One region of the Solibacillus sp. FSL H8-0523 genome, then DNA from elsewhere that is predicted to be linked to it. Evidence: predicted binding sites of a transcription regulator. Region 1 holds the regulator's gene; the other holds the start of a gene.
What was found. Region 1 encodes Rex, which represses fermentation and respiration genes when NADH is low (regulators of the CRP and FNR family bind a similar motif). Its sites were predicted from a motif close to TTGTGAAATATTTCACAA; they were not measured.
Positions count from the first base shown of each region.

Region 1 (11,222 bases):
GTTTATCGTTTAGAAGATAGCGATGAGGATTTAGGATGGGATGAAATTTTTTATGGCGATGCGGTCACAGTTGTAGAGTGGGCGCATTTAATTGAAGAAGATTTGCCAAAAGAGCGTTTGGCAATTGAAATTACACGTATTGATGATACGAGTCGTAAGTTTTTATTTAAACCAATGGGCGAGAAATATGTGCGCTTATGTGAGGAGTTACTAAAATGATTTGGTTAGGAATTGAAACAGCAAATGCGCCACTATCTGTCGCAGTTGTAAAGGACGGTAAAGTAGTTGCAGAGGTAGTACAAAATATTAAATTAACACATTCAGTGGGTGCAATGCCGGCTGTTGAAGAGGTTATGAAAAAAGCAGGTGTTACTCCGGCTGAACTAGATGCGATTGCGGTTTCAGAAGGACCCGGATCGTACACGGGTGTGCGTATTGGGGTAACATTAGCAAAAACATTAGCCTGGTCACTGCAAAAGCCGTTAGTTGGTGTGTCGAGCTTAAAAGTGCTTGCAGCGAATGCGCGTGTGTCTAGTGACGCAGTATGTGCACTGTTTGATGCACGTCGTCAAAATGTATATGCTGGTGTGTATGAAGGTTTAACACAGGAGACGGTTATTGAAGATTATCACGATCATATTGACGGCCTATTAACAAAGCTCGATGCGTTAAATCGTCCTGTAATGTTCGTAGGAACTGATGTTGACATTTACTTTGAAAAAATCAAAGAAGTATTAGGAGACCGTGCTGTGCGTGCATCATTTACGCTGGACTTACCACGTGCTGCGGAGCTTATTGCGTTAGCGCAAAATCAGGAGCTGCCTTCAGTGGATGCTGTGCATGCATTTGTACCACAGTATCGCCGTATTGCAGAAGCAGAGGCGAACTGGATTAAGGAACAGAAAAAGGAGCAACAATAATGGTACATTATCGTAAAATGACATTAGAAGATGTTCCGGCAGTTCATGCCATTGAGCTCGCAACATTTCCGACACCGTGGACGTTAGATTCGTTTTATTACGAAGTCAACGAAAATAAGTTTTCGCATTATTTAGTAGCTGAAAATGAAGTCGGTGAATTAGTTGGTTTTTGTGGTGTGTGGCTTGTTGTGGATGCGGCGCAAATTACCAATGTAGCAGTTGTCGAAGCGGTTCGCGGACAAGGTCTAGGTGAAGCGTTAATGCGTGAGGCGATTCGTGTTGCTAAGGAAGCGAATATGGATACGATGAGTTTAGAAGTACGCGTAACAAATACGGTTGCGCAAAATTTATATCGCAAGCTTGGATTCCAAGACGGTGGCATTCGTAAAGGCTACTATACGGATAACCAAGAAGATGCGTTAGTCATGTGGGTGAATTTATAATGGACAATTATATATTAGCAATTGAAACAAGCTGCGATGAAACAGCAGCAGCAATCATTAAAAATGGCACGGAAATAATCTCAAACGTTGTGTCATCACAAATCGAAAGTCACAAGCGCTTTGGCGGGGTTGTACCAGAAATTGCATCACGCCATCATGTCGAGCAGGTGACGATTGTATTAGAAGAGGCACTAAAGCAAGCAAATATGACACCGAATGAATTAACAGCTGTAGCGGTAACAGAAGGTCCAGGGTTAGTGGGCGCTTTGTTAATCGGCATTAACGCCGCAAAAGCATTTGCCTTTGTACATGGTTTACCGTTAATCGGCACGCATCATATTGCAGGACATATTTATGCGAACAATTTAGTGCAGCCGATGGAGTTTCCATTACTGGCTTTAGTAGTATCAGGAGGCCATACAGAGCTTGTATTGATGCGTGAGCATGGTTCATTTGAAGTAATTGGTGAAACACGGGATGACGCAGCAGGTGAAGCATACGATAAAGTAGCACGTGTATTAAACATGCCGTATCCAGGTGGACCGCATATTGACCGTTTAGCTCATGAAGCGACAGAAGCGGTGAAATTCCCACGTGTGTGGCTAGAAGAAGGCTCGTATGATTTTAGCTTTAGTGGCTTAAAATCGGCAGTCATTAACTATAAGCACAATATGGATCAACGTGGTGAAGAAATTATTCCTGAGCAAGTGGCAAAAGGCTTCCAAGACAGTGTTGTAGAAGTATTAACAGCGAAAACTGTACGTGCATCGCGTGAGTTTGGCGTAAAGCAAGTTATTGCTGCTGGCGGTGTATCGGCAAATAAAGGTTTACGTACGGCACTTGAAGCTGCGTTTAAAGACGAGGGTATTCCATTCTATGTACCGCCTTTAAAATTATGCACAGATAATGCTGCGATGATTGGTGCAGCTGCCTACCAAATGTATGAAGCGGGTGTTCGTGGAAATTTAGCGATGAATGGTCGTCCCGGAATGGAACTAATAAGCTGGAAATAACAGCTTACTAAGCATGGTGAACTGGAAATTAATTTTCCGGCGCATCATGCTTTTTTGTTCTAGGTAGTTGGAACAGCTAGGAGTACCGATTTTTTAGAATAATAAAAAATAGTCGTAAATTGTATTTTATGATATGAAAATGTGCTTTATAACAAATTTTTATTTAATGCACAATTTTTCAGAAAATTATCCACAGAAACTGAAATTAATATTTTAAAAAAGGTGCGAACATGCGTACTTATACACAAACTGTGGATAACCTGTGGGTAAAATGTGATTTATCTATATATAGTGGCTGTTTTTTCACAACTGCATGTGAATAAAATTCATTTTAGTTGTGGATAATGTGGAAAACACTGTTGATATGTTGATATGACTGAATTTGAATTGTGTATAAATTTGTAGGCTTTTTTGTCGGAAATTAGCATATTGACCTATATATATGTCGAATCGTTAATTGGAAATAAAGGATTCATTAGTATCATACAATAGTAAAGTGAAATGTAAGAATTCCCTTCAGAAAGGGTATAGTGTAAAAATGACTGATGACGGAGGTGTTTTTCATGAATTACTTGAAGGAGCGTAATAAAATGATTACGCTACTTGTTATAGGGGGAGCGTTACTCATCGGTGTGTTGTATTTACTGAGCTGGTCTGGCAACGGGCTCTTTTTGGCCTCGTTTGGAGGAATCTTTGTTATTTTGGCTTTAATTTTTTATCCGCTGGCACTTGTATATGGTAGAAGCCAGATGATTGATGTTTTTCAGAGTATCCGTATTGGGGCGAGGCAGCCATTTCGGGCACAAAAAGCAAATTCGCCGTGGCAGCCAATTATTGCTATGGTAAATACGGTTGTAGCATTACTAACACTTGTGTTCTTTGGTTGGATTTACGGTGCCTATACGGCCTATCAAAAACTACAAATGTTAAAAAGCTTTCATGTGAAATAATAAAAGGAGAACGCCACAATAATTGTGTGAGCGTTCTCCTTATTTTTATAATTGATCTAATTCGTCATTGAGTTCAAGCCATTCCATTTCGAATGTCTCGTGCTGATCTTTTGTTTGTGATAGCTCTGTTTGGATTGCTAACGTTTTTTCGTGATCCGAGAAAACTGCTGGATCGCAGAGCTGTGCCTCGTATTGTTTGATTGTTTCATCAAGGGTTGCCATATTCTTTTCGATATCTTCAATAGCGCGACGAATTTGACGTTCGCGTTTTTTTGCATCCTTATCAATCGTAGACGTTGATTTTGTTTGCGGGCTAGGCTCTTGTGATTTTGAACCTGTTGCAGCAGCCTTCATCGCAGCTAATTCCTCAAGCTCTTGTTTTTTCTCTACGTAGTAATCATAGTCCCCTAAATACTCAAATGAGCCTGTACCAGACAATTCTACAACCTTTGTTGCAATTCGGTTTATGAAATAACGGTCATGCGAAACGAATAGCAGTGTGCCAGGATAATCGATTAATGCATTTTCTAAAATTTCCTTGCTGTCTAAGTCAAGGTGATTGGTCGGCTCATCTAGCACTAAGAAATTTGATTTTTGCATCATGAGTTTGGCTAAAGCTAAACGGGCTTTTTCACCGCCGGATAACGAGTTGACTGATTTTGATACGTCATCACCACTAAATAAGAAATTCCCTAAAATACTGCGAATATCTTTTTCGTTCATTAAAGGCCACTCATCCCATAACTCGTTTAACACGGGCTTGTTGGAATGGAGCTTTGCTTGCTCCTGATCGTAGTAGCCGATTTGAACATTAGTACCATAGCGAATCTCCCCTGAAAATGCGGCTAAATCTTTCACAACGGTTTTTAGTAAGGTCGATTTGCCGACACCGTTTGGACCGACTAATGCAATGCGGTCTTCGCGGAATACGCGCATCGTAATATTCGATGAGATTTCTTTGTCGGGGTAGCCGATTGCTAATGCATCGATTGATAATACGTCATTTCCGCTTTGGCGTTCGATAGAAAATCCGAAGTTTGCACTTTTTTCATCGCCATCAGGAGAATCCATCCAATTTGTTTTTTCTAATACTTTACGACGAGATTGCGCCATTTTTGTTGTCGATGCACGGGCTAAGTTTTTTTGAACAAATGTTTCAAGTTTAGACTTTTCATCCATTTGGCGCTCATACATTTTTAGATCACGCTCGTAATTTTTTGCCTTTTCATCTAAGTAGGCACTGTAGTTTCCGACATACTTACTAACCTTTGTACGTGATACCTCGTAAACGGTAGACACGACTTGGTCTAAGAAGTAACGGTCATGTGAAACGATTAAAATCGCGCCGTCATAGCCCTTTAAATAACTTTCTAACCAAGACAATGTTTCAATATCTAAGTGGTTTGTGGGCTCATCTAGGATTAGTAAATCAGGCTTTGATAGTAATAGTTTTGCAAGTGCTAAGCGTGTACGCTGACCACCGGATAATGATTGGATGGGCAAGGCATAGTCGGCAGGGAAAAACTGCATCCCGTGTAGGACAGAGCGTGTGTCGGCCTCGTACTGATAGCCACCTGCATCTTTGAAATCATGTTGTATTTGGTCATACTCTGCCATCACGCGACCGTATGTTTCGCTGTTTTCGTAAACGTTCGGGTCAGCCATTTGCTGTTCGAGTTGACGTAGTGTTTGCTCTTGTATGCGCAAGTTATCGAAAATTGTCATCATTTCGTCCCAAATAGATAAAGCTGAATCAATGCCAGCATGCTGCTCTAAATAGCCAACACGAACATCTTTTGGAATAATAATTTCGCCTGAGTCATAGCTCATTTGACCAGCGATAATTTTTAATAATGTGGATTTCCCAGCACCGTTGCGGCCTACTAATGCCACGCGGTCACGGTGTTGAACTTCAAGTTTGACGCCGCTTAAAATTTCATCGGTAATGAAGGATTTATATAATTGATTTACTTGTAGGACAATCATGTTTACACCTCAGTTTCTACTATTTAGTTTAAAGGATGGACACGCGGCGTGCAACGATGGATACTTTACTTGAGGCTAGTAGTTTAGTAAGATTAATTTGCTTAAACTTAAGGCTTGAAAACGATTTCCAATTGTAAGTAGGAGGAGAATGTGTGAAACCAGAAACAAAAATTCCACAAGCAACAACGAAAAGACTTCCTCTGTATTATCGATTTTTAAAAAACTTTGCAAATGAAGGTAAAAAACGCATTTCATCACAGGAATTAAGTGATGCAATGAAAATAGATTCGGCTACGATTCGCCGTGATTTTTCTTATTTTGGTGCACTCGGTAAGAAGGGCTATGGCTATGATGTGCCCTATTTAATCGAATTTTTCCGTCAAACTTTAGATCAGGATGAGGCGATGAATGTCGCGCTAATTGGGGTCGGGAACTTAGGGAATGGCTTATTAAAATACAATTTCCAAAAAAACCACAATACACGTATTGTCGTGGCATTTGATTCAAAGGCACCTTTTGAAGGAACGATGATTAGCGATATCCCTGTCTTTCATCCAGATCGTTTAGAGGAAATGTATGAGGAGTTTAGCGCGGAATTAGCTATTTTAACGGTACCTTCACGCTCGGCGCAAATGATGACAGACCGTCTAGCGAATATGAATGCAAAAGGCATCTTAAACTTCACACCAGTGCGTCTATCGGTACCAGATTCGATTAAAGTAATGAATATTGATTTATCGGTAGAGCTGCAAGCGCTCATCTATTTAGTACGAAATTCAGATTAATAACAAATTAGTAACAAATTGTTCACATTACCATAAATGGCAATTTATCGTTAATTACTGTAAAATGTACATAATAATAGAGGAGGTGGCTATAGTGGAAATGCATTTAAGTGCGATTACACCTGTAAGCCTAATTATCATCGGTTTGATTGCATTATTGATTTTTGGTCCAAAAAAATTACCATCTTTAGGCCGTGCCATGGGTTCGACTTTACGTGAATTCCGTAGTGCCACTAAAGGATTAACAGATGACGAAGATGATCACACGACGAAGAAATCGGTCATTGAACATAAAGATAACGAAAAAACAGACGTTAAGTAAATTAAGGATGTCTTAGTATGAATCCACAAGAATTAACCGTTGTTGAACATATGGAAGAACTGAGAAAGCGCTTATTTTTTGTAGCGATTTTCTTTGTCATGGCCCTTTTTGCAGGGTTCTATAGTGCAAAACCGATTATACGATACATTCAACGCAGCGATCTTGCTGCGAGTTTTACATTGAATGCCTTCAGTCCGGGAGATCCGTTAACTGTGTATTTACAAGTGACCTTCATTGTCGCGGCAGTGATCGTATCGCCGATTTTGCTTTATCAGCTATGGGCATTTATTACGCCAGGCTTGCATGAGACAGAACGCAAGGCAACATTAAAATACATACCTTATGCGTTTATTCTTGGTATTGGTGGTATGGCCTTTGCCTACTTTGTTTTATTCCCGTTTATTATGCGTTTTATGATGGATTTGTCAGGTGATTTAGAAATAACGCCAACAATTGGTATTAATCAGTTTTTCTCATTTTTACTTAAACTAATCGTGCCGTTCGGTATTCTATTCCAATTACCAGTGGTGACCTTGTTTGTGTCCCGTTTAGGGCTCATTAATCCAAAGCTTATGATTAAGTTCCGTAAATACGCGTATTTCGTATTAATCGTCATTTCTGTGCTACTTGCACCGCCTGATTTAGTATCGAACATCATCATTGCGATTCCGCTCTTTATTTTGTATGAGGTGAGTATTGTTATTTCTCGTATGGGTTATCGTAAATATGAAGTGGCTGAAAAAGAGCGCCAGTTAGCGGAGGAAGAACGTGAGCGTGAGTTGCAAGTAGAAGCGCTACTTGAACAACAGCGTAAACAAATGGAACAATTAAATAGTTAATAGAGAGCGCTATCGTTGAGGTAGCGTTTTTTTTATGAAACAACAAAAGCCCTAGAAATTTTACGTAGTGTAAAACTTCCAGGGCTTTTTCAGTTGTTAAACTTGAAATTTATCGGCATTCATTTGTATAAATGTGACGAAGCCGTTTAGTAATACGTGCGCAATGATGGGTGTAATTAGACGCTTTGTCTTGTGGTATAAGAAGGCAAAAATCATCCCACAAATCGTATATAACAGAATGTGCGTAAAGTCCATGTGAATGGCAGCGAATACTACAGCACTCACAATGCTTGCAATCCAGAAGTTATAATTTTGAATAATAGAGCCGAAAATCACACGACGGAACACCAATTCTTCTAAAACAGGACCTAAAAATACAATGGCAATGATCATGATAGGAGCCACTTTTGTGACTTCCATAATCGATTCTGTGTTTTCTGAGCCTACTTCAATGCCGAGTGCGAACTCAATATAAGCGCCAATGCTTTGCCCTAAAAATACGAGAAAGAAACCAATGACTCCCCAGCCAATTGATTTTCCTAAAGGCATCTTTTCGCCGCTAAAGACATTCCAAAAACTTTTATTTTTAGCAATAAGAATAAAGCTTACAACAACGGCAACCATAAATGAAGCGGTACTCCACCAGCCAGATAATTTAATTAACTGCTCATCGGGTGTTCCAGAAAATAGTGTCAGTAAGGCATTTTTTAAGTCAGGAATGAATATAAGTAAAAATACGGATAATTGACAAATAATATAAGTCAATAACACATAAAAGGCCGTCTTTTGTGTTTTAAACTTAGGAGAGGAAACGTTCGTCACAGCATAAACCTTCTTTCTATATATAGTAACGTTCAAAGGTAATTCTTCTATATTGTAGAGGAATTTCTAGATAAAACAAAATTTTTTAGCGCACATACTTGCAAAAAAATAGGGAATTCATTAAAATTAGTAATGTGTTAGCACTCGATTGATGAGAGTGCTAAAAAGAACAAATATTTAGGAGGTTGTTTCAATTGTTAAGACCATTAGGAGATCGCATTATTATCGAACTTGTAGAAGTAGAGGAAAAAACAGCGTTCGGTATTGTATTACCTGACTCTGCAAAAGAAAAGCCACAAACTGGTAAAGTTGTAGCTGTAGGTACGGGTCGCGTTCTTGACAACGGAACTCGTGTAGAGCTTGACGTAAAAGTAGGCGACGAAATCATCTTCTCAAAATTCTCAGGTACCGAAGTGAAGTACGACGGCGTAGAATATTTAATTTTACGCGAAAGCGATGTACTCGCTATCGTCGGTTAATTTAAAACGAAATTTAAACTTGCAGCTAGTTCTTACATAGTATGTTGCTAGCTGCACATCCATTTAAAAATAAATTCTAAAATAGAGCGAACAATTAGGAGGACATACAATATGGCAAAAGATATTAAATTCTCAGAAGAAGCACGTTCATTAATGGCGGCTGGTGTTGATAAATTAGCAAACGCTGTAAAAGTAACATTAGGGCCAAAAGGTCGTAACGTAGTGTTAGAAAAGAAATTCGGTTCACCACTTATTACAAATGATGGTGTATCAATCGCTAAAGAAATCGAATTAGAAAACCCATTTGAAAATATGGGGGCAAAATTAGTAGCAGAAGTAGCGTCAAAAACAAATGAAATCGCTGGTGACGGTACGACGACTGCAACGGTTTTAGCACAAGCGATGATTCGTGAAGGTCTTAAAAACGTAACAGCTGGTGCAAACCCTGTTGGTATCCGTAAAGGGATGGACAAAGCTGTAGCAGCTGCTTTAACAGAGCTACAAGCCATTTCTCGTCCAGTAGAAAACAAAGAGTCAATCGCACAAGTCGCGTCAATTTCTTCAGGTGATGAAGAAATTGGTCAATACATTGCAGATGCAATGGAAAAAGTGGGCAACGACGGCGTTATTACAATCGAAGAGTCGAAAGGTTTCACAACGGAACTTGACGTAGTCGAAGGTATGCAGTTTGACCGCGGCTATCTTTCACATTACATGGTATCCGATACAGATAAAATGGAAGCGGTTCTTGATAACCCATTTGTTTTAATTACAGATAAAAAAATCGCGAGCATTCAAGAAATTTTACCGGTGCTAGAGCAAGTGGTTCAACAAGGACGCCCAATTTTAATTATTGCAGAAGATGTTGAAGGTGAAGCGTTAGCAACACTTGTTGTGAACAAATTACGCGGTACATTTAACGCCGTAGCGGTAAAAGCACCTGGCTTTGGTGATCGTCGTAAAGCAATGCTAGAGGACATCGCGATTTTAACAGGTGGTCAAGTTATCACACAAGACCTAGGCCTTGATTTAAAATCAGCAGATCTTACTTCGTTAGGTCGCGCATCAAAAGTCATTGTTTCAAAAGACAACACAACAATCGTTGAAGGTGCTGGTAACACAGATGCCGTAGCAGGTCGTGTGAACCAAATCCGTGCACAACTTGCAGAAACAACTTCAGAGTTTGATAAAGAAAAATTACAAGAGCGCTTAGCGAAATTAGCTGGCGGTGTGGCAGTGATTAAAGTTGGTGCTGCAACAGAAACAGAATTAAAAGAACGTAAATTACGTATTGAAGATGCATTAAACTCTACACGTGCAGCAGTTGAAGAAGGAATTGTATCAGGTGGTGGTACAGCACTTCTAAACGTATACGGCGCGGTAGTAAAAGTATTAGACCAAGTAGAAGGCGACGTAGCAACAGGCGTAAAAATTATTTTACGTGCGCTAGAAGAGCCAGTGCGTCAAATCGCTGAAAACGCAGGTTTAGAAGGTTCAATTATCGTGGACCGCTTAAAACGTGAAGAAATCGGTATCGGCTTCAACGCAGCAACAGGCGAATGGGTAAACATGATCGAAGCGGGTGTAGTAGACCCAGCGAAAGTAACTCGTTCAGCATTACAAAACGCTGCATCAGTAGCTTCACTGTTCTTGACGACTGAAGCCGTTGTAGCAGACATCCCGGAATCAGGCGGCGGTATGCCAGACATGGGTGGCATGGGCGGCATGCCAGGAATGATGTAACTTCCACGCGGCAACGCTTTTGTTCCTTTTTGAAAACAGTTCCATACAAAGTTACACTTCGCATCATTTTATTGATGCGAGGTGTTTTTTTTCTTCTTTTCGTACGAGGTCACATGGCCCCTGCCAACTCATAGTCAGCTACTAAAATATCCAACTCATTTTCTAAAACTGAATAGAATTCTTGCGCTAATTGATTTAAAGTTCATTTCATCAACCACTTATCCTGTAAATACCCAAAATTAGATTAATAACAGAACTATTTTACTTATTTTAAAAATGATTAAAAATAATCATTTTTATATTAAATGTTAGGTTATTTGATTTATTTCAAGGGATAACTCATTAGTTGGAACAGGAAATTCATTCATAAGTTAAAAGTTATTTATTATTAAATGGTATTTTTATATTATTAGAGTTGAAATCCAATTCGAAATATCTTTTTGAATTTATGTTTAGAAAGTATATTAATATAGCGGCATTTCACTCGAAATCGTGTAGCCAAAAGGGGAAAATATATATTAGAAAAACAAAGTAGCTCATTATGTGTTATATATTTCTATTTTTATCAAAATTTTGTTTTATATAACTTTATAACTTATAATATGAACAAGTCATATTTAGGAGGTTTTAGATGAAGAAGTTTAGTATAGTAGCAGCATTTATATTAATGTTACAGCTCATATTACCCGTAACAATCCCAGCACAAGCAGAAGAAAGTGATGGACTAAATTATTTAGCATTAGGTGACTCACTTGCTACAGGTGTAAATGAATTAAATGAACTTGGTTTAGGTTATGCCGATTTTATTGCGAAGGGCTATTCTGATGACCCGGCAGCAATCCATTTTAATAAAGGGTTTTCTTTGCCGGGTTATACAACGGTAGATGTGCTAAATGATATTGAAAAAAACGTAACAAAGC
Region 1 is NZ_CP150291.1:3,819,491-3,830,712, reverse strand. It holds gene tsaE (tRNA (adenosine(37)-N6)-threonylcarbamoyltransferase complex ATPase subunit type 1 TsaE) at 1-219, shown strand, start outside; gene tsaB (tRNA (adenosine(37)-N6)-threonylcarbamoyltransferase complex dimerization subunit type 1 TsaB) at 216-920, shown strand; gene rimI (ribosomal protein S18-alanine N-acetyltransferase) at 920-1,363, shown strand; gene tsaD (tRNA (adenosine(37)-N6)-threonylcarbamoyltransferase complex transferase subunit TsaD) at 1,363-2,376, shown strand; gene NSQ62_RS19115 (hypothetical protein) at 2,940-3,326, shown strand; gene NSQ62_RS19110 (ABC-F family ATP-binding cassette domain-containing protein) at 3,372-5,312, opposite strand; gene NSQ62_RS19105 (redox-sensing transcriptional repressor Rex) at 5,465-6,097, shown strand; gene tatA (twin-arginine translocase TatA/TatE family subunit) at 6,198-6,419, shown strand; gene tatC (twin-arginine translocase subunit TatC) at 6,437-7,258, shown strand; gene NSQ62_RS19090 (type II CAAX endopeptidase family protein) at 7,355-8,080, opposite strand; gene groES (co-chaperone GroES) at 8,275-8,559, shown strand; gene groL (chaperonin GroEL) at 8,671-10,302, shown strand; gene NSQ62_RS19075 (S-layer homology domain-containing protein) at 10,934-11,222, shown strand, end outside.

Region 2 (11,222 bases), 2.0 Mb from region 1:
CTTAAGCTATAGTAAAACTTACATGCCTGGAACAGCTTATAATTTGAATTTTGTTATGAAAATGGGGGAATGAAATAATGAATAATTTTGAATTGGATCTTGATAAGACAATAACAAAATTAGCCGGAAATCAATTAGGTAGATATATTTTTCAAGAGCAATTAAAGGAAGAAATAGATTATAAAAAAGAAATTACTATCACTTTTCCAGATAGAATTGATACTATAGCATCGTCATTTATTCAAGGTTTTTTCGAAGAAATTGTTCAAAATATTGGAATTAGTGGAGTAGAAAGTATGGTTATTATTAATTCTTCAATCCCGAATATTAAGAAATTAATTTTAGAAAATCTTTTATAGAAATTGAAGGTGACTAGTGAGATGGATTTAGCCGCATTGATTGTAGCTATTGTAGCAATTTTAGTATCCTTATTTGTAGCTATTATACAATATAATAAAGAAATAAAGCTAAATAGAATAAATTTAGAGTCAGTATATATAAACGAAATTTATAAAGAATATCTAATAACAGGTCTTCCAAATGCTAGAAAGCATCTTCATATCACTCCAGATGGTCAGCTACTATACATTGACAAATTAGTGAATGAATTAAATAGTATGAGGCAAAGTTCATTATACTATTTATACAATGATAAGGAATTTTATAATCGTTTAAAAAATAATTGTCAATTGATGGAGGACTTCTTAGTTGATATGTCATCTAAAGAAATTTTGGGAGAAGATCAAGTGGAATTTTATAATAAAATACAGTCTCAAATGAAAGATATTTATAAAGTTGTTAATGAAAAATTTATGGGTAAAAAATTTTAAAAATCAATTGTCAGGTTGAGAAACTGTTTGTTTTCATATTCTTTAACCTCTGACGAGAGTAAAACTTTGAATTGGTGAGTCTCGCAAACGGTAATAAAGACAGTAGTATGGTCACTTACCACGTGGCCATACTACTGTCTTGCCGTAGCCCATCAATTAATGTATCACTCACTTCCATTTACTCCTCCCCAAACAACAACATTTACATCCCACCATTCGACATCTATAATAGTTCTATTACATTCATAGAAGGTGCAACAATGTCAGAACAAAAACAAGGCATCCTGTTTGCGGCAGGGGCCTATTTAATGTGGGGACTGATCCCACTTTATTGGAAACAGGTGCAACATGTTTCGAGTCTCGAAATATTAGCGGGGCGCGTCATATGGTCATTCATTTTTACCGCAGCATTCATCCTCATTATTAAACAGAGTAAACACTTACTTGCGGACATTAAGGTACTGTGGGGAAAACAGCTTCAGTTTTGGCTGTTGTTTGTCGCGTCGCTTATTATTAGTCTCAACTGGGGCGTGTATATTTGGGCGGTCAATAACGATCACTTATTACAGGCGAGTCTCGGTTATTATATTAATCCACTCATTTCGGTGTTGTTTGGGCTGTTATTCTTTAAGGAAAAGCTGTCTGCGGCTACAATTACTGCCGTTGTGATTGCGGCGATTGGGGTAGGGTATCAAGCGATTTTAGGGGGATCCATTCCGTGGGTGTCATTAACACTTGCGCTTACTTTCGCGTTTTATGGTGTTATTAAAAAGAAAATCCCACTTGATGCAACACGTGGACTAGCAATTGAAACGCTATTCATTTTACCGATTGCGATTGTCGGTTACATTTATTTAATGCAAACAACAGATATTGCGTTTTTAAACGTTGATCTGAAAACGAACCTCTTTTTAATCGGCAGTGGCATTATTACTGCGCTACCACTTGTGTTATTTGCAAAAGGTGCGCAGAAGATTCCGCTTTATTTAATGGGCTTCATTCAGTTTTTATCGCCAACGATGAGCTTAGTTATTGGGATTTTTGTCTTTAAGGAGCCATTTACGATGACGGAACTGTTTACGTTTAGCTGTATTTGGCTGGCGGTACTCATTTTCTCGGCGTCGAAATTTATCGAAGCACGCAAAAGACATGCTATTTAAATCAACATTTCCTCGTAGGCACTCGCTTACGGGGATTTTTGAGCTCTGTAAGTATAAATTTTACTGTCATAGCAGTGTCTAGGCATTCGCGCCAGCCCCTCGAGCTTTTCGGTTCCGTCGTCGAAAGTGGTGAATCGTTTACTTTCTAATCAGACCCTCCAAAGCTTGTCGGGGCTTAAAGGGCGTGAATGCGCTTTTCTAATTAAAAACAACACGCATAAAGATGCCGATTCCGATTATGCTAACAAAAGCAAGCATACCGAACACCGAACCGTATAAATTCAAAAATCACGTACTGTTCACGTGTATCAGGGTCTCGATTAGACCTTTCGTTCGTGCGCATAGATTTCCTCCTGTTCGAGTGTTTCTTCTTATTAATTTATGTTTAATGATTTGTTTATTATATCAAAAGTTTCGCCCTAATTTTTGCTGAGAAGTCGAAATATTCTTGAATTCGATTTTTCCTTCTATTATTTCGTTTTTCTAATTGTTACAACCGTTTGTTTGTGCTAACATTGCTTAATGAATGGTATGTGAAAGTTTAAACAATCGAGTAAACTTTTATAAGTAAAAAATATTAAGTGTTGGCAAAGGAGAGTTATTATGTCAGAAATGAATAATCAGGTAGAAAAAGTGTCTGTTTCACAAGAGCAATTAGACGTTTTAGACCAACTATTAAAGCCAGAGGTACAAGCTTCGTTAACAACTTTAGTGGACAACTTACCAAAGTTAGCTGAAATGACAACGCTTTTAACAAAAGCATATGATTTCGCAACGGCTGTAGCAACGGATGAAACATTAAAAAATGATACAGTTGCGGCTGTAACTGAAATGGCAACTCCAGTAGTAGATACGGCAAAATCTTTAGCTCAAACGGCGATCGAAGCAAAAGACCGTGCTGAAGCAACAAGTGAAACTGTTGGTGTATTTGGCCTATTAAAAATGTTAAAAGACCCACAAGTTCAAGGCGCATTACGTTTTGCTAACGCATTTTTAGCTGTAGCAGCTGAGAAAAAAGTCAAATAATTAATTCGCACAATCTAATTTAATTGGAGGATGTTATCATGGTAACAAAAGATATCGTTATTTTAGGTGCTGGTTTTGCTGGTGTTTTAGCTGCTCAAACAGCTCGCAAATATTTAAATACATTAGAAGCGAACATTACAGTTGTAAACCAATTCCCAACGCACCAAATCATTACTGAATTACACCGTTTAGCTGGTGGTACAATCAAAGAGGGCGCGGTTGCATTATCTTTAGAGAAAATCTTCAAAGGTAAAGACATCAACCTTGAAATCGCGAAAGTAAACAGCTTCAACGCAGACAAAAAAGAAGTACAATTATCAAACGGTAAAACATTATCTTATGATACATTAGTTGTTTCTTTAGGTTCTCAAACTGGATTCTTCGGCATCCCAGGCTTAGAGGAAAACTCATTCGTATTAAAATCAGTGGATGAAGCAAACGCAATCCGTGAGCACATCGAAGCACGTATTGCTGAATATGCGAAATCAAAAAATGAAGCAGACGCAACAATCGTTATCGGTGGTGGCGGTTTAACAGGCGTAGAGCTTGTTGGTGAAATCGTAGACCACTTCCCGAAAGTAGCTGCTAAATATGGCGTTCCATTCGAAGATTTAAAAATCAAGTTAGTTGAAGCTGGTCCAAAAATCTTACCAGTATTCCCAGACAACTTAATCGAACGCGCAACAACTTCACTTGCAAAACGTGGTGTTGAATTCATCACTTCTACTCCTGTAACAGGCGTTGAAGGTAATGTTATTCAATTAAAAGACCGCGAGCCAATCGTTGCCAACACATTAGTATGGACTGGTGGGGTTGCTCCACTTCCATTAGTAGGCGAATCAGGTTTAAACTGTGACCGTGGTAAAGCGACAATCAACGACTACTTACAATCTACTTCTCATCCAGACGTATTTGTAATCGGTGATGCTTCTGCACACATTCCAAACCCAGGCGACCGTCCAACTTACGCGCCAACTGCTCAAGTAGCATGGCAACAAGGCGAAATTGCTGGTTACAACATTTTCGCGCAGGTTTTAGGTCACGACATGAAAGAATTCAAGTTCACAAACTCTGGTACATTAGGTTCTTTAGGACGTAAAGATGGTATCGCAACAGTGGGCGCGAACAATACACAATTAGTAGGCTTACCAGCTTCATTAATGAAAGAAGCATCTAACATCCGTTACATGACGCACATTAAAGCGTTATTCGGCTTAGCTTATTAATCAAAAGCACTAAAAACAGTCAAGAGGGATTCCATTTCCTCTTGGCCTTTTTTGTGTAGTAATAAGTTTATTAAAGATTGAATTTTTTGTATAATCAAATAAAAGAATTGAAGGTGGTGGATACTATGAACCAATTTGATGTTCAAGAGGCACTATTTTTACTATCACAAGAGCAACGTAAAAACTATGAACAGCTTCATCAGTATGAATATTATTTTTATTTACTCCGCCATGATTTTGTCGATAAGCTCTATGTACAGTATAGTATGGCTGATTTATGGACTTATTTTTATTTTGATAAACTACCGATTGTTCATTCGGAAAATGCACTCTTTTATATACTGCGTCATTATTTATTAGATAACACAATGAAAAACCCAAATTTTGATCGAGTAAAAAGGGGAACGGTAGGCTCAACGATTCGAGCGCTAATTGCTGCAGCTTCTACAATGAACTTATATTTAGATCACTTACGCACGATTTTACCTAATCTACCACAGGCGGACTTTGATTTTTATGAAAAATTTTCGATGAACAAACGTATCCTATTTGATCAAAGGTTTATGGAATATGAGCATTATCCTAAGCGCCTTATACAAATTGACACGATTATTATGAAGGAACTAAGGGAATTAACAAATACTCAATGTCCTCAGTTTAATCAGAAAATCGAGGAGATGAAAAAATTAATTGATCATATGGCCCTCGTCGAACGTGATTTTTTTGATACAGCAGCTTACTAATTGTGGAGGTATATATGGAAAAACAGCTAGATATTCAGCAATTATTTAATTCGCATAAAGAGCAGCAGTTTAAGACGTTAACAGAGGAGTTTAGTAGCTTTAAAAAAGTGGTTATACAAGCGATTGAGCAGTCAAATCGTGAGGTGTTAATGACGGCGTTAGGTAATTATTCAGAGCCTTTTATTTTATTTGGGGATCATTATGAAGTCTTGCAGTTTTTTTATGATATAGAAGAGCCAATTAGCGTGCAGTGTCCAGAAATGTTGGCTGTGCTCTATTTAATCATTGGTCATTGCTACTATATCCAGTTAAATCAAAAGTTAGCGAAAAACTATTATAAAAAAGCAACAAGTATCGCCTTTGAATATCAAATTTATGAGGTAATATCCATTACGGGTAATAATATAAGCAATATCAATATAGATCATGTCCCGGATGAAACGCTTTTTGAAATCAGTAAAATGTCCGCAATTTTTTATTTGTTGAAAAAAACGCAGCATGAGCCAAACTTTATCTACCGGATTATCACTCATGCCGAAATGGCCATCCGAACCAAACGCTTTGATTATGCCAACCAAGTGCTGGCACGCTTTGCGGATTCGCCAAATATTAAAGAAAAAAGTAGAATGTGGTATCAAATTAAAGCGTTAAAGGGAGAGATCTTATTTGGCAAGGGACAATGCAAAGCCGCTCTAATCACTTTCCAGGAAGTGTTAATGGCGTGTGTTGTCGATAACCATTATAAGGACATCATTATTTATTGTAGTGAAAAATTAAGAGAATGTTTCACTTTTTTAAATAATCAAAAGCGCGCACATGATTTTGAACAATCGTCCAATCGTTATTTAAGCGAGGTTGAGTCCATTAATCAGAAGCTTGAGAATTACTTTAAGCAGAAGGTATCCCATTTGCTTGAGGATCGCTATTCGGAGTCACGAGAGACGTTTGAGCAGGAAGCGCAGATCCTTTTTTCAGATTTAACGGAGCCCGGCTATACGCTAGCAGTCGTGGAATTTAAAACACTTTCACATGATTCTCGTATTGTAGAACATGTGATTAATATGCTAAATGACGAGATGCTTACAACCTTTTCTGCAAACGTAGTCTTATCTGCGCGCATGAATAAAACAACGGTATCTTTTGTTATCACACTGCCAGAACAGCAATTTGACGAGGAAGTAAAAGCCGTTTTTGCGACTATCCGCCAGCGTTATCCGAGGGGAGCTAGTGATTTAGAAGCGATGTATTTTGCGAGTGTTAATAATAAGGATAATGGGTTAGCCAGCTATGAAAAATGCCTAGAGCTCGCGAATGCGTATATTTATTACGAGTTGTATAAATGAAGGATTACCCCTATTTATTTTAGAATTTTACCAAAATACTAAAAATTCTAAAAAATAACTTTCGAAATTCTGTGATTACCTTTAGAATAGAAGTAGCGACATCAGAGGAGGTATCATTTTATGTTAGTGAAACAAAGAATTGTTAAGAAGAAAGACGTTAGTTATGTTAAGGAATCGGATACAATTTCTCACGTACTTGGTCAGTTAAATGACAATGGCTTCCGTTGTATTCCGGTGTTAGATGACAACGGCGGAAAATTTATTGGCAATATTTATAAAGTAGAAGTACTAGAGTACAAGCTTAAAGACGGCGATATGAAGCAGCCGGTGAAAAATTTAGCTGAAGAGGGCGATGCATTCGTTCACGAAAACAGCTCATTTTTCGAGGTGTTCCATTCAATTAAGCAATTACCTTATTTAGCGGTTACCGATACAAAAGGCAACTTTGCAGGCATTCTCCCGCACTCTAAGGTGTTTGAATTACTAGAAGAGGCGTGGGGCTATCGAACAGGCAGCTGTGCAGTGACAATTGCGCTACCAGATACAGATGGCATTTTAATCAAAGTGCTAACAGCTGTGAAAAAGGTATGGCCATTACACTGTGTGTTCTCATTAGACGACGACACTACATACTTACGTCGCGTAGTTATTACCCTGACAAAAGGCGCGAAACAAGCAACTGTCGACGAATTAGAGCAAGCAATGGTTAAGCAAGGTGCACGTATTATTGATATCGAAGTGTTTGATAAAGAAAACTTCTAATTTTTTAGGGCCTTCACTTTTTGTGGAGGCTTTATTTATTTTACTTATAAATAATTAGAATGAAAAAACGTGTAGTGCCTTTTCTAGTAAAATGTTATCGGAATGATTGTCACTATTTTGGTTTTAACTTCATAAAATGCAGGGAATAGTAAGCCTAAAAGTGGGTGAAGATCATGCAAACAGCATTAAAATATTTCCGTCAAACGCATCTAGACTATTTATGGCTTCATTTTTTAGTCGCGGTTGTACTGGTTTTTACATCGGTTTTTTGGTTTGTTGTTCCGTATTTCATCATTAGTTACGGCAAGTATTCGCCGAGCACCTTGCAGAAAATCCTTATTTTAGGAACAATGTATACCGCTCCGTCGTTTTTGATTACACTCCATTGCTGGTTTATCAATCTTAAAGCAGCGTTGAAATGGAAGGAAAAGCACCCTGATGGAAGTATTTGGACGTGGCTGCTGCGCTTTCAGTCGATTACGATTGTTATCGTCATTGTGTTTACTTCGATTATTTACTCGAGTCTGTTCATTATCGATATGCTTCGATAAGACCGTGCCTTTATACAGGAAACAGAGGGCTAGCTGAGGCTGGGTTATATGTCAAAAAATGTTCACATCTCAAATGGAAGTATTGTGACTGGAAATTTGGTACGATAAGTTCATTACGATGAAGGAGATTTGAACAGCATGAATACAGATTTAAATGTCTTCTTAGCGTTTGGTGCTGGATTTTTAAGCTTTATATCGCCCTGCACCTTACCGCTTTATCCTGCGTTTTTGTCGTATATAACCGGCATGACGTTAGACGAGCTTAAAAGCGAACGAGGAATGATGCAAAAACGCGCAGTATTACATACATTATTTTTCCTGCTTGGCTTTTCAATCATATTTATTGCAATCGGCTTTGGCACAACACTTGCACAAGAGTTTTTCTGGCAATACCAGGACCTTATGCGCCAAATTGGAGCGATATTGATCGTCGTATTTGGTCTCATGATCGTAGGGTTATTACAGGTAGATTTTCTTATGAAGGACCGAAAATTCCAATTTAAAAACCGTCCGTCTGGCTACGTTGGCTCGGTGTTTATTGGTTTAGCATTTGCAGCAGGCTGGACACCATGTACAGGACCTATTTTAATGTCGATTATCGCACTAGGCGGTACCAATCCTGATTCAGCGATTTGGTATATGCTTGCATATTATTTAGGCTTTGCGATTCCGTTCTTTACACTCTCATTCTTCATTTCTCGTATGCAATGGATTCGTAAGCACAGCCAAAAAATCGTGAAAGTCGGCGGATATATTATGATTGCTGTCGGAATTTTATTATTCTTTGATGGGCTCACATATATCATCACCATTTTCTCATCGATTTTCGGTGGTTTTACTGGATTCTAATTGTTTCGAACACGTTTCTAGCGTGGTATACTAAGGAAAGTGATGTGAGAGCTACATGCCAACAGTTTTAGTTGTAGATGATGCGTTATTTATGCGTGTTGCGATCGGTAATATGTTAAAAGAATGGGGATTTGAAATCGTCGGTGAGGCGGAGAATGGTAAAGAGGCAATCGCACTTTATGACCAATTGAAGCCGGATCTTGTGACGATGGATGTCACGATGCCAGTTATGACGGGCATTGATGCCGTTAAAACGATCGTTGATAAAGACCCTGACGCAAAGGTGATTATGATTACAGCACTTGGGCAGCAAAAGAAAATCAAGGCTGCCATAGAAAGTGGAGCGAAAGACTTTATTACAAAACCTTTTCAACCCGAACAATTAAAAGAAGTAGCATTTAACATCCTCAATTTAACGTATTAAAGTCAGCTGTAGAGGAGGATTATCATGTTTGACAATATCCCTTCTCACTATTTAATAATTGGTACGACGATTATGGCCGCATTCATGGGAACCTTCGCACTCTTCGTTCGCTTACGTGCCCAAAAGAAACCTGTAAGTGCGAAAAAAATTCTCATTCCACCATTTGCGATGTCAACAGGTGCATTAATGTTTATTTTTGAGGAATTCCGCGTAGCGCCCTTGCAAATAGTAGAGGCAGTCGCACTAGGCTTAGTGTTTTCTGTCATCTTAATTGCCACGTCGAAATTTGAAGTACGTGAGTCGGCAATTTATATGAAACAATCCAAGGCGTTTCCTTTTATATTAGTGGGATTATTAGTTTTCCGTATTATTTTGAAAACGCTATTTGCCGATAGCTTAGATGTCGGAGAATTAGCAGGTATGTTCTTTATTTTAGCGTTTTCCATGCTACTACCATGGCGTATTGGCATGCTCATTAAATTCAAAAAGCTTCAAAAATCACAAATTATTTCATGAGAAAAGTGCTAAAGCGCCCATTAAGCCCCGACAGACATTGGAGGACCTGACGCAAAAGTAAAAGCTCCACCACTTTTGCAGGAGGGTTCGAAATGTCCGAGGGGCTGGCGCTTTAGCCTAGACACTGTTATAAAGCTAAAATTTTATACTTTATCTTGAAAAAAGGGATGTGCTGAAAATTTCAGCGCATCCCTTTTAAGCTTCAAATAAATGATCGTATGGTGTTGTATCGATGTGCATTTGTTTTAATTTTTTGCGTAAAAACTTATGGTCACGCTTAGGCGAGGCAATAATATAGCCGCGAATAATTAAGTCCGTATTAATTTTCGTAGCATGCTCGTCCAGTGCAATTTCTCCGATTTTCCCCGCAATCTTTTCCTTCGCTACTTGACGAAACAGCTCTGGCACTGGGGTTACGAGTTCTGCAAGTAACGCCTTTTCCTCATCGCCCCATAGATGAATTGTTTTATCTAAGTAGATGTTTTGCCAATCTAAATCTGATTTCCCGTCTTGCTTTGGAAGCGATTTTAAAAACTTGCGGAACATAAAGAAGCCGCCAATGCCCATTATGCCAACTAATGCTACAACCCAAAATAAAATAAACCATAAAAACCAGCCATCTAAGCCCACAATTGTCACCTCTAATTAAATTCAAATCTTTTTTCTTTTGCATCTAATACGTTCTGCTACGTTCCGGGGAAGCTTTCCGCGGGCACGGCTCCAACTAATTTTTTGCGCCTCTTACGGCGGCACTAAAAATGGATTTTCCGCACGGTGCTCCTGTCGCTACGCTTGCGTCGCAAATAAAGATTTGCTGTTCACGCAGGAGTCCCCCCTCCACTTCGCGCCACTCTGCTTTGGTATAGAATGTGCTTCTATCAAAATGATGAAGTAAATAAATTGGGGAAAATTCCCCTTAAAAAATCATGCTACTTTTAATAAAAGATAATATAGGAAAAGAAACATCTAATAAAAGAATTTCCTACAGAAAGTAGCGTATTGATTAAACGCATATTCAATTAATAGGGAAAAATTTTTTCCACCAACCGCCGCCTCGCGTTAGCGCTAGCGGCTTGATTGTGCGCTTTTCACTTTATACCGAGAGCAAGATTATTGATTGGCGGGCCTCGCAAACGGCATGAAAGACAGTAGTATGGACACGTACCACGTGGCCATAATGCGGTCTTGCCGTAGCCTGCCGATTAATATGCAGAAACAGATTAGAAATGCGCCTCATTTTCTCACTAATTCCTATTATATATTTTTTTGTAATTATTTTCATTTTATTTTCCCTTTTTTCGAAAATTCGTGACATATATAAGGTAAGGAGGTGATAAGCATGAACGATTTCGGATTCTTAAGTTCGACAATCACGGTGTATTTCGAAACGGGTGTTGATGCCAATGATGATTTAATCATCGGGAGCTCAACGTACCGTAACGTTTCGAGTAATGTAACGGCTGCACAGATTCAAGCAGTTGCAACAGCACTTGTTGGTTTAACGGACTACACGTATTTAGAGACGGTGAAAACGACAAAAGATTTAGTAGTGGCTTAATAGCACTCATCTAGGGGGAGGAGGTGAACTAAATGACACAGGTATTACAACTAGTGTTTGCAAATGTCGAAGGAAAGACGATGACATTGAATGTGAAAAATCCAAAGCCGAACTTAACGGAGGCAGAGGTAAACGCAGCGGTGCAGACGATTGCCGATCAAGGTATCTTTTCACATGAAGGGTTAGTGTTCAATGTGAAAAAGTCAGCGAAAATCGTGGAGCGTAATGTGACGC
Region 2 is NZ_CP150291.1:1,718,110-1,729,331, forward strand. It holds gene NSQ62_RS08500 (hypothetical protein) at 1-73, shown strand, start outside; gene NSQ62_RS08505 (hypothetical protein) at 78-359, shown strand; gene NSQ62_RS08510 (hypothetical protein) at 381-830, shown strand; gene rarD (EamA family transporter RarD) at 1,091-1,990, shown strand; gene NSQ62_RS08520 (DUF1641 domain-containing protein) at 2,594-3,016, shown strand; gene NSQ62_RS08525 (NAD(P)/FAD-dependent oxidoreductase) at 3,055-4,242, shown strand; gene NSQ62_RS08530 (hypothetical protein) at 4,368-4,985, shown strand; gene NSQ62_RS08535 (hypothetical protein) at 5,000-6,328, shown strand; gene cbpA (cyclic di-AMP binding protein CbpA) at 6,449-7,090, shown strand; gene NSQ62_RS08545 (hypothetical protein) at 7,264-7,641, shown strand; gene NSQ62_RS08550 (cytochrome c biogenesis protein CcdA) at 7,780-8,490, shown strand; gene NSQ62_RS08555 (response regulator) at 8,546-8,914, shown strand; gene NSQ62_RS08560 (cytochrome c biogenesis protein CcdC) at 8,939-9,430, shown strand; gene NSQ62_RS08565 (DUF2621 domain-containing protein) at 9,626-10,060, opposite strand; gene NSQ62_RS08570 (DUF1659 domain-containing protein) at 10,770-10,988, shown strand; gene NSQ62_RS08575 (DUF2922 domain-containing protein) at 11,021-11,222, shown strand, end outside.
Region 2: the regulator Rex is predicted to act here: its motif matches at 2,522-2,539, upstream of NSQ62_RS08520 (DUF1641 domain-containing protein).